2 regions of the Pseudoalteromonas sp. NEC-BIFX-2020_002 genome follow, and region 2 is predicted to be linked to the other one. Evidence: predicted binding sites of a transcription regulator. Region 2 holds the regulator's gene; the other holds the start of a gene.
What was found. Region 2 encodes LexA, which represses DNA repair genes until DNA is damaged. Its sites were predicted from a motif close to TACTGTATNNNNATACAGTA; they were not measured.

Region 1: the regulator LexA is predicted to act here: its motif matches at 2,284-2,303, upstream of ruvC (crossover junction endodeoxyribonuclease RuvC).

The regions. Positions count from the first base shown of each region.
Region 1 is NZ_JABEPJ010000021.1:6,550-10,725, reverse strand. Features, by position in the region: gene HJP15_RS18490 (ABC transporter permease) at 1-2,218, shown strand, start outside; gene ruvC (crossover junction endodeoxyribonuclease RuvC) at 2,352-2,876, shown strand; gene ruvA (Holliday junction branch migration protein RuvA) at 2,879-3,496, shown strand; gene ruvB (Holliday junction branch migration DNA helicase RuvB) at 3,504-4,176, shown strand, end outside.
Region 2 is NZ_JABEPJ010000019.1:35,671-39,846, reverse strand. Features, by position in the region: gene coxB (cytochrome c oxidase subunit II) at 1-830, opposite strand, end outside; gene lexA (transcriptional repressor LexA) at 1,249-1,866, opposite strand; gene HJP15_RS17770 (PaaI family thioesterase) at 2,045-2,506, shown strand; gene HJP15_RS17765 (hypothetical protein) at 2,484-2,864, opposite strand; gene HJP15_RS17760 (hypothetical protein) at 3,073-3,783, shown strand; gene HJP15_RS17755 (endonuclease) at 3,986-4,176, shown strand, end outside.

The DNA of each region.
Region 1 (4,176 bases), on a different contig from region 2:
TGATGAAATGCAATTAAGCTCTGTTAAAGCTGTATCGCCTGAATACCCGCTCAAAGGTGAGTTAAAAATTAAGGCTCGTTTAGATGCACAGGTTGAAATTGTAAATCAAGGGCCAAGTGCGGGCAATGTGTGGTTTAGTGAATCTGTTTTTTACGCGTTAAATGTAAAAGTGGGCGACACGGTTGAACTCGGCGCAGCGCAATTTACAATTGAAAAAGTATTAGTGGAAGAACCTGATGCACCTTTTAATATTTTTTCAAGCAGTCGCCGTGTTTTGTTAAATAGCGCCGACATTGAGAAAACGCAAGTTGTGCAGCCTGGAAGCCGAGTGTTCTATCGTCAATTATACGCTGGTGAAGAGTCTGATATTAATGCCTTTTATGCTTGGCTTAAGCCACAAATAAAAGAAAATCAGCAATGGTATGGTGTAAAAGACCGTCAATCTCCTATCGCTAATAGCTTAAATCGTGCTGAAAGCTTTTTATTGTTAGCAGGTTTATTAGGCATTATTTTAGCTGCTGTGGCTATTGCAGTTTCTGCTAAGCGTTATTGTGAGCGTCAATACGATCCCGTCGCGATGATGAAGACCCTTGGCGGTAGCCGCGACATGATCCGCAAAATTTACTTATTGCATTTATCAATGGTGTGCGCCTTATCTGTGCTTATTGGCTTGCTCATAGGCTTTGGTTTACAAGATATTGCAGCGAACTATTTAGCTAAATCTATGAACAATACATTACCTGCTGCGGGTATTAAACCTTGGATAACGGCAATTAGTACAGGTGTGATTTGTGCTGTGATGTTCTCAATTAAGCCGTTGTTAGACTTATTTGATATACCGCCGCTGCGAGTGTTGCGTCGTAATTTAGGGGATAGATTACTTGTTAGTAAAGTACATTTAGCCATGTCTGCAATGACTGTGTTTTTATTAATGTGGTTATTTAGTAATAACTTAAAAATTACTGCAATTTTGTTTGTTTCAACATTGGTGCTTATTGGTTTACTGTTTTTGGTCTCACGGATCATCTTTGGGGGCGGACGTAAATTAGGTTTACGCCCAGGCAATAGTTGGTCGTTGGCGATTGCATCAATTCAAAAGCGCGCAAATGCAAATTCAGTGCAACTTATTAGCTTTGCATTAGCGATTAAATTACTTTTATTTTTGGTGGTACTTAAAAACGACATGATTGCTGATTGGCAGTCACAATTACCGAATGACGCACCTAATGCATTTTTAGTTAATATTACGGAGTCTGAATTACCCGTAATAACTGACTATTTAGCGCAAAAGAAAATTCAAGTATCAGAGTTTTACCCAACTATTCGCGGGCGTGTTAATGCGGTAAATGGTGAACTTGTAGCGCGTGAAGTATCGTTGCAAGATAATGAGAAAAAAGATGAAGAAGCGCGCTCTGGAATCGGGCGAGAGCTTAATTTAACTTGGTTAACACAATCACCAGCGCAAAATGAGATCATTGATGGCGAGTGGTTTTCTGAAAGTGCGACGGGTGAAGCGTCAATTGAAGAATCAATGCTGGCGCGTTTAGACGTAAAACTCGGTGATACATTAACGTTTTTAATTGGCGCACAATCGTTTGATGCAAAAATAACGAGTGTTCGTAAAGTAAATTGGGCCACCTTAAAGCCAAACTTTTTTATCATTTTGAGTCCGGATGTATTGGCAGATTTTCCTGCGACATATATTTCTTCAGTTCGTATAGAGACGGATCAAAAACGTGACTTTAGTGAATTGTTACGTACTTACCCAACGGTTAATGCTATTGATGTTGATAGTTTTGTTAAACAAATTCAATCGACTATTTCGCAAGTATCATTGGCAATTGGCTTTGTACTTGCCATTGTGGTGCTTTGTGGGGCGCTAGTTTTAATTTCGCAAGTGCAAGCAAGCTTAGGGGAGCGAATGCAAGAAATAGTGATTTTACGCACCCTAGGTGCAAAAGGCCGATTAATAAAAAATGCGACATTATACGAGTTTTTATTACTCGGCAGTGCGGCTGGCTTTGTTGCGGCTCTAGTGAGTGATGTCGCATTATTTATTGTGCAACGAGAAATGTTTGATTTAGCCGGTAAATTACACCCGCATATTTGGATCATTGGTCCTTTAGTAGGGGGCACATTTGTGGCTGTTTTAGGCTACTTTATGATTGCTCGAACAATGCGTAAAAATACCCAAGGTTTACTGCGCTCGCTCGGTTAATATTGCGACTCATTTTATAGTATTAACACAAAAACCCGCAATTGCGGGTTTTTGCATTGACAATGCACTGGTAATTTATACAGTGCTCTGGCATTATTACTTTATTAGTAAGTTATATTTATTGGGCAAGAGCTTGGCTATTATTTTAGGGATTGATCCAGGTTCGCGGTTGACGGGCTATGGGGTCATTGCTCATCAAGGTGCAAAATTTACCTATTTAGGCAGTGGATGTATAAAACTGGCGGATCACGAATTTCCTATTCGCTTAAAAATGATCTTTCAAGGTATTAGCCAATTAATAGCGCAATTTTCGCCAGAACAGTTTGCGATTGAAAAAGTATTTATGGCGCATAACCCTGATTCAGCACTTAAACTAGGACAGGCCCGAGGAGCTGCTATTGTCGGAGCTGCTGTGGCTGAATTACCCGTATTTGAATATTCAGCAAGGCAAATTAAACAAGCTGTTGTTGGCCATGGTGGTGCAGATAAATCACAAGTACAACAGATGGTAAAAAATATTTTAAAGCTGCCAGGTACGCCGCAAGCCGATGCAGCGGATGCACTGGCAATTGCTATTTGTCATGCACATTCTAATCAAAACTTAATAAAGCTAGCGGGCAGTGCCAGTAAAACCGTTAGAGGAAGGCTAAGGAAATAATAATGATAGGTCGATTAAACGGTATATTGGTAGAGAAGCAACCACCTGAGATCTTACTTGAAGTCTCTGGAGTAGGTTACGAGGTAAACATGCCAATGACGTGTTTTTATGATTTACCCAATATTGGTGAAACGGCAATTGTTTACACTCATTTTGTTGTGAGAGAAGATGCACAGCTATTATTTGGTTTTAATAACAAAACTGAACGCGCTTTATTTCGTGAATTACTTAAAGCAAATGGGGTTGGACCAAAATTAGGCTTAGCTATTTTATCAGGAATGTCGGCTAAGCAATTTGTAACCTGTGTGAACAATGAAGATGCAACTAGCTTAGTGAAATTACCGGGTGTTGGCAAAAAAACCGCAGAACGCCTTGTACTTGAAATGAAAGACCGCTTAAAAGATTGGGGTAATGACTTATTCACGCCATTTAGTGATAATGCAGTAATACAGCCCGCATCAGATGCTTTAATTGCGAATAATGCGGCTGATGATGCAATTTCTGCACTCGTTTCATTGGGCTATAAGTTGGCGCAAGCACAAAAAACGGTTAAAGCGATTAGCAAGCCAGATATGTCTACAGAGGTTCTGATCAAAGAGTCTCTTAAATCAATGTTGTGAGTAAACCATGATTGAAGCGGATCGCTTAATAGATGCCACCGAACAAAGTAATGAAGATGTTGTTGACCGTGCAATTAGACCAAAACTTTTAGCCGACTACACAGGTCAGCCACATGTTAAGCAGCAAATGGAAATTTTTATTGAAGCTGCACGAAGCCGAGGTGAAGCCCTTGATCATTTATTAATATTTGGCCCGCCGGGGTTAGGTAAAACAACATTAGCCAATATTGTTGCCAACGAGCTAGGTGTAAGTATTAAAACAACCTCAGGGCCTGTACTTGAAAAAGCTGGCGATTTAGCGGCATTGCTTACAAACCTTGAAGAGGGTGATGTTCTGTTTATTGATGAAATTCATCGCCTCAGTCCACAAGTTGAAGAGATCCTCTATCCAGCGATGGAAGATTACCAGTTAGATTTAATGATAGGTGAAGGCCCAGCTGCTCGCTCAATAAAGCTTGATTTACCTGCATTTACTTTGATAGGCGCTACAACTCGTGCGGGATCGTTAACATCACCGCTGAGAGATCGTTTTGGTATAGTACAGCGTTTAGAGTTTTATTCAGTGGCTGACTTGTCGACGATTGTGGGGCGCTCTGCGCATTATTTAAATTTAGAAATGTGCGATGATGGTGCAATCGAAATAGCTAAACGTTCACGGGGTACTCCGCGAATAGCTAATC
Region 2 (4,176 bases):
AACTCCTCTTTAGGGAGGGTTTGGTCAAGCAGGGCTGCATCTGCTGCTGCTGCCGTTTTTTTGGCTTGCTTCGCTTGTTGCAACCAATCGGTAAACGCTTGCTCAGACTTAGCCTCAACAACAACAGGCATAAAACCATGATCTTTACCACATAGCTCAGCACACTGACCTCGATAAATTCCCTCTTCATTAATTTTGGTCCACGTTTCATTGATAAAGCCAGGGTTTGCATCTTTTTTTACAGCAAAATCAGGTACCCACCAAGAGTGGATAACATCGTCTGAAGTCATCAAAAAACGTACTTTTTTATTAATAGGTAATACCAATGGTTTATCAACTTCAAGTAGATAGGTGTTTGTTTTATCTGCTTGGTTGGAAATTTGATCTTGAGGGGTTGATAGAATAGAGTAAAAAGCAACGTCTTCACCCATGTATTCATAATGCCACTTCCACTGCGACCCCGTAATTTTAATGGTCAAATCTGCTTTGCTGGCATCTTCCATCGAAATTAGAGTTTTAGTAGCGGGTACCGCCATAGCGATTAAGATTACAAATGGTATTGCCGTCCAGAGGATTTCTACTTTTGTACTTTCATGGAATTGGGCAGGTTTTGCCCCTTTTGATTTTCGGTGATGGATTAGTGCCCAAAACATAACCGCGAACACAATTACACCAATCACACAACATATAATAAATATTGTCATGTGCAGTTGATAAACATCATTACTTATATCTGTTACGCCCTTTCGCATATTAAATTGGCTATTTGCCAATACTTGCTGCGGTAGAACAAACAATATAAGCCACAAGGTAGAGCTCAGTTTACCCATGTGACGACTCCTTTGAATGCTATTGCAAAAATGCAAAGCGAAAAGGCGGCACTGCTATTAAATCGCGCCAATTCGTTTATTGTTATTTTAACTGAAAGTTAACAATTTATTTATACCACAGGCATAAACACACTCATTAAAGAGCAATTGTTAATACAGTGTATTAACCAATTAGTTAAAAAATGAACAATTAGCAAGTTTTAATGGCAATTAAATTTTATTTTACTGCAAAAATAACAACTAAAAATCAGCGCGTTATTTTCCAAAGGAAGGTAATATTAAATAGCTAAAAGCAGTGGATAAGTAGGGGTAATAAGGCTTTGAATGGTACTTACAAGTGTGGGTTCTAATATATTAGGGGTTAAAAAATGTAAAGCATCAAACTTCAGCTATTTGATGCCACTCTATGAAAAAGTTATTACATCCAATCGGCGTTACGAATAACACCAACAGCCAAACCTTCTATATTGAAAGATTCATGCTCTAGATCAACTTCAATTGCGCAGAAGTCATCATTTTCAGCATGTAAGAAAACTTTTTTCCCAGCTTTTTCAATACGCTTAACGGTTACATCATCATCAACACGTGCCACCACTACTTGGCCATTTTCAGCCACTTGAGTACGATGTACAGCTAATAAGTCACCATCCATAATGCCAATATCTTTCATGCTCATGCCCTGTACACGCAGTAAAAAGTCAGCAGCTGGCTTAAATAACAGCGGATCAACTTGGCAATGGCTTTCAACATGTTGCTCAGCCAATATAGGTTCACCCGCGGCCACCCTACCAATAAGCGGTAAACCTAGTTGCTCTGGCTCATCTTCTTCAACCAGTTGAATACCTCGGCTTGCACCAGGTTTCATTTTAATCACACCTTTTTTAGCAAGTGCTTTTAAATGCTCTTCTGCCGCATTTGCACTTTTAAAACCTAGCGTCTGCGCAATTTCTGCACGCGTTGGTGGCATGCCTGTATCTTTGATAAAAGCTTTAATAAGTTCGAGAATTTGAGCTTGGCGATTCGTTAATGGGCGCATACAACTGGGTTTCCATACAGTACATTTAACTGTGAGTATATACAGTTATATGAAAATCGCAAATTTAAATTGGCTTAAATAAAACCATAAATATTGATTGAATTTATTAGTATGAAGTTACCGATATGAATGTTAAAAAGTATAAAGTAAATTTAAACCCATTGGAGAATATGGACATATGAGTATTTGGTATCAACCTATCACCCTTGAACAATGCAAAAGTCTTGATAACGGTATAAATGGACAAGGCACATTAATGAAAACCATGGGCATTGAGATTAGTGAAATTGGTGACGATTACCTCGTTGCAACTATGCCAGCCATCCCTGAGCATCATAACCCAATGGGAATAGTGCACGGTGGTGCTAATGTTGTTTTAGCTGAAACCGTCGCCAGTTATGCCGCTAATTTTGTGGTCGATTTCACAAACTTTTACTGCGTTGGACAAGAGATCAATGCGAACCATTTAAAAGCATCACGTAATGGCACGTTAACAGCAATAGCTAAGCCACTGCATTTGGGTAAGCGAACATCTGTATGGGAAGTAAAAATAACCAACAGCCGAGGTGAATTATGCTGCGTATCGAGGATGACCGCAGCAGTTGTTGAGCGTAAAATTAGCTCTGAACAGGATAAATAGTAATTTCAACACCGGCACCTATTGCAGATATGCGTAACAAGGTATCAACCTGTAATGCTTGATTAAAGCACTTTGGCGAGGTACCTGATTCAAAGCCAAGATCAAAAGTACGCTTTGAGCACGATAACCATTGTTTTAATGCTGCACGCGAACACGACTCTATTAACTCGCATAAGTGATTAATCGCCTTATCAGGAGAGGTTACTTCTCCTTTAGATTCAATGCGTGCAAGCTGTCGGTACTCATCTTTATCATAATGTAAAACCACAGCACTCTTTTTTAAGTCTGCAACTAACAGGCTAATATCTTGTTTGGATTCAAGCTCAAGATCTACATTTAAAAATTGAATTTCCGACATTATTTCTCTTTTATCTCACATTAAAAACAATGCAAACTTTAACCTATTTTTGCTTTTATACCAAATAATCTATCCCCAAGTCACCTCAAGATACATAATTCAACGTTTTATCTAAGCTAAAATCTACATGCGACAATTTGCCACATTGGCAAACCGAGTATAGCTTATAAAATACCGCGCTGAAAAATAATAACAAACAGGTAGTAATATGAATAAACGCATTTTTAAACACGCTCGTAAATTTCACAAATGGCTCGGGTATTTACTAGCAATTCAAATTTTTGCCTGGTTGTTAGGTGGTTTAGTAATGAGCGCAATCCCTCTTGAAAAAGTGCACGGTAAGCATCTTGCAGCACGCTCAATTAATAACCCATTTAATCAAGCCGATTACCCTACCTCACTTGATAATATTGTCTTGCAAGTTCCACAGCCAACTCAAATAACTTATAGTCATTTTTTAACCACCCCAATAATTACAGTGAATAACAGCGAAGGTGAGCATAGCTTTAATGGCCTTACTGGGCGCCCGCTTTTAGCACCGAGTAAAACCCAAATTATTGCAAATGCCTACGCTCATTTATTAATAGAAGCAAAAGTTAATAATGCTGTAATACTAACAACAGGCCCTCGTGAAGTGGGTTATAAACAAAATATTTGGCAAGTAACTTTTGACGACACCTTTAGCACAACGTTATATCTATCAGCAGATAATGGAAACGTTATTACTGTACGCAGTACTATTTGGCGTATTTTTGACTTTTTTTGGATGCTACATATTATGGATTACGACGAACGAGAAGACTTTAATAATCCATTACTGATCAGTTTTTCTGCCTGTAGCGTGTTATTTTGTATCACTGGATTTATTTTACTACTACAAAACTTCAGGTTGCCTCGACGTAAACGAACTCGCACATAAAATTCTCTTAATGGTGATGGCGATAACCACACGCCATCGCCGACTAAATTGCATATAAAAATATGCAATGTAAACTTTCTGATCTATAAAAATATACATTAGTTTAATTATTAAGTACTTAAGCTCGTCCGTTCAGCTGATTTACGCTATTGAATAATAACTCTAAAATACGCCCTCCTGTAGTTCACTTAAGTGATTGGATATGCCGTATTTTATTATTGCCTTATTGGCATCGCTGTTTAGTTTTAACCTTAATGCCGAGCAATTTACTCGCTTTTCTACAGCGAAAAGGCATTTAATCAAAACATTACCTACCGACGCTAAAAGCATTTATTGTGGCTGCGACATAAAACGCCAAGGTAAAAAGCTCGTTCCCGATCCAACTCAGTGCGG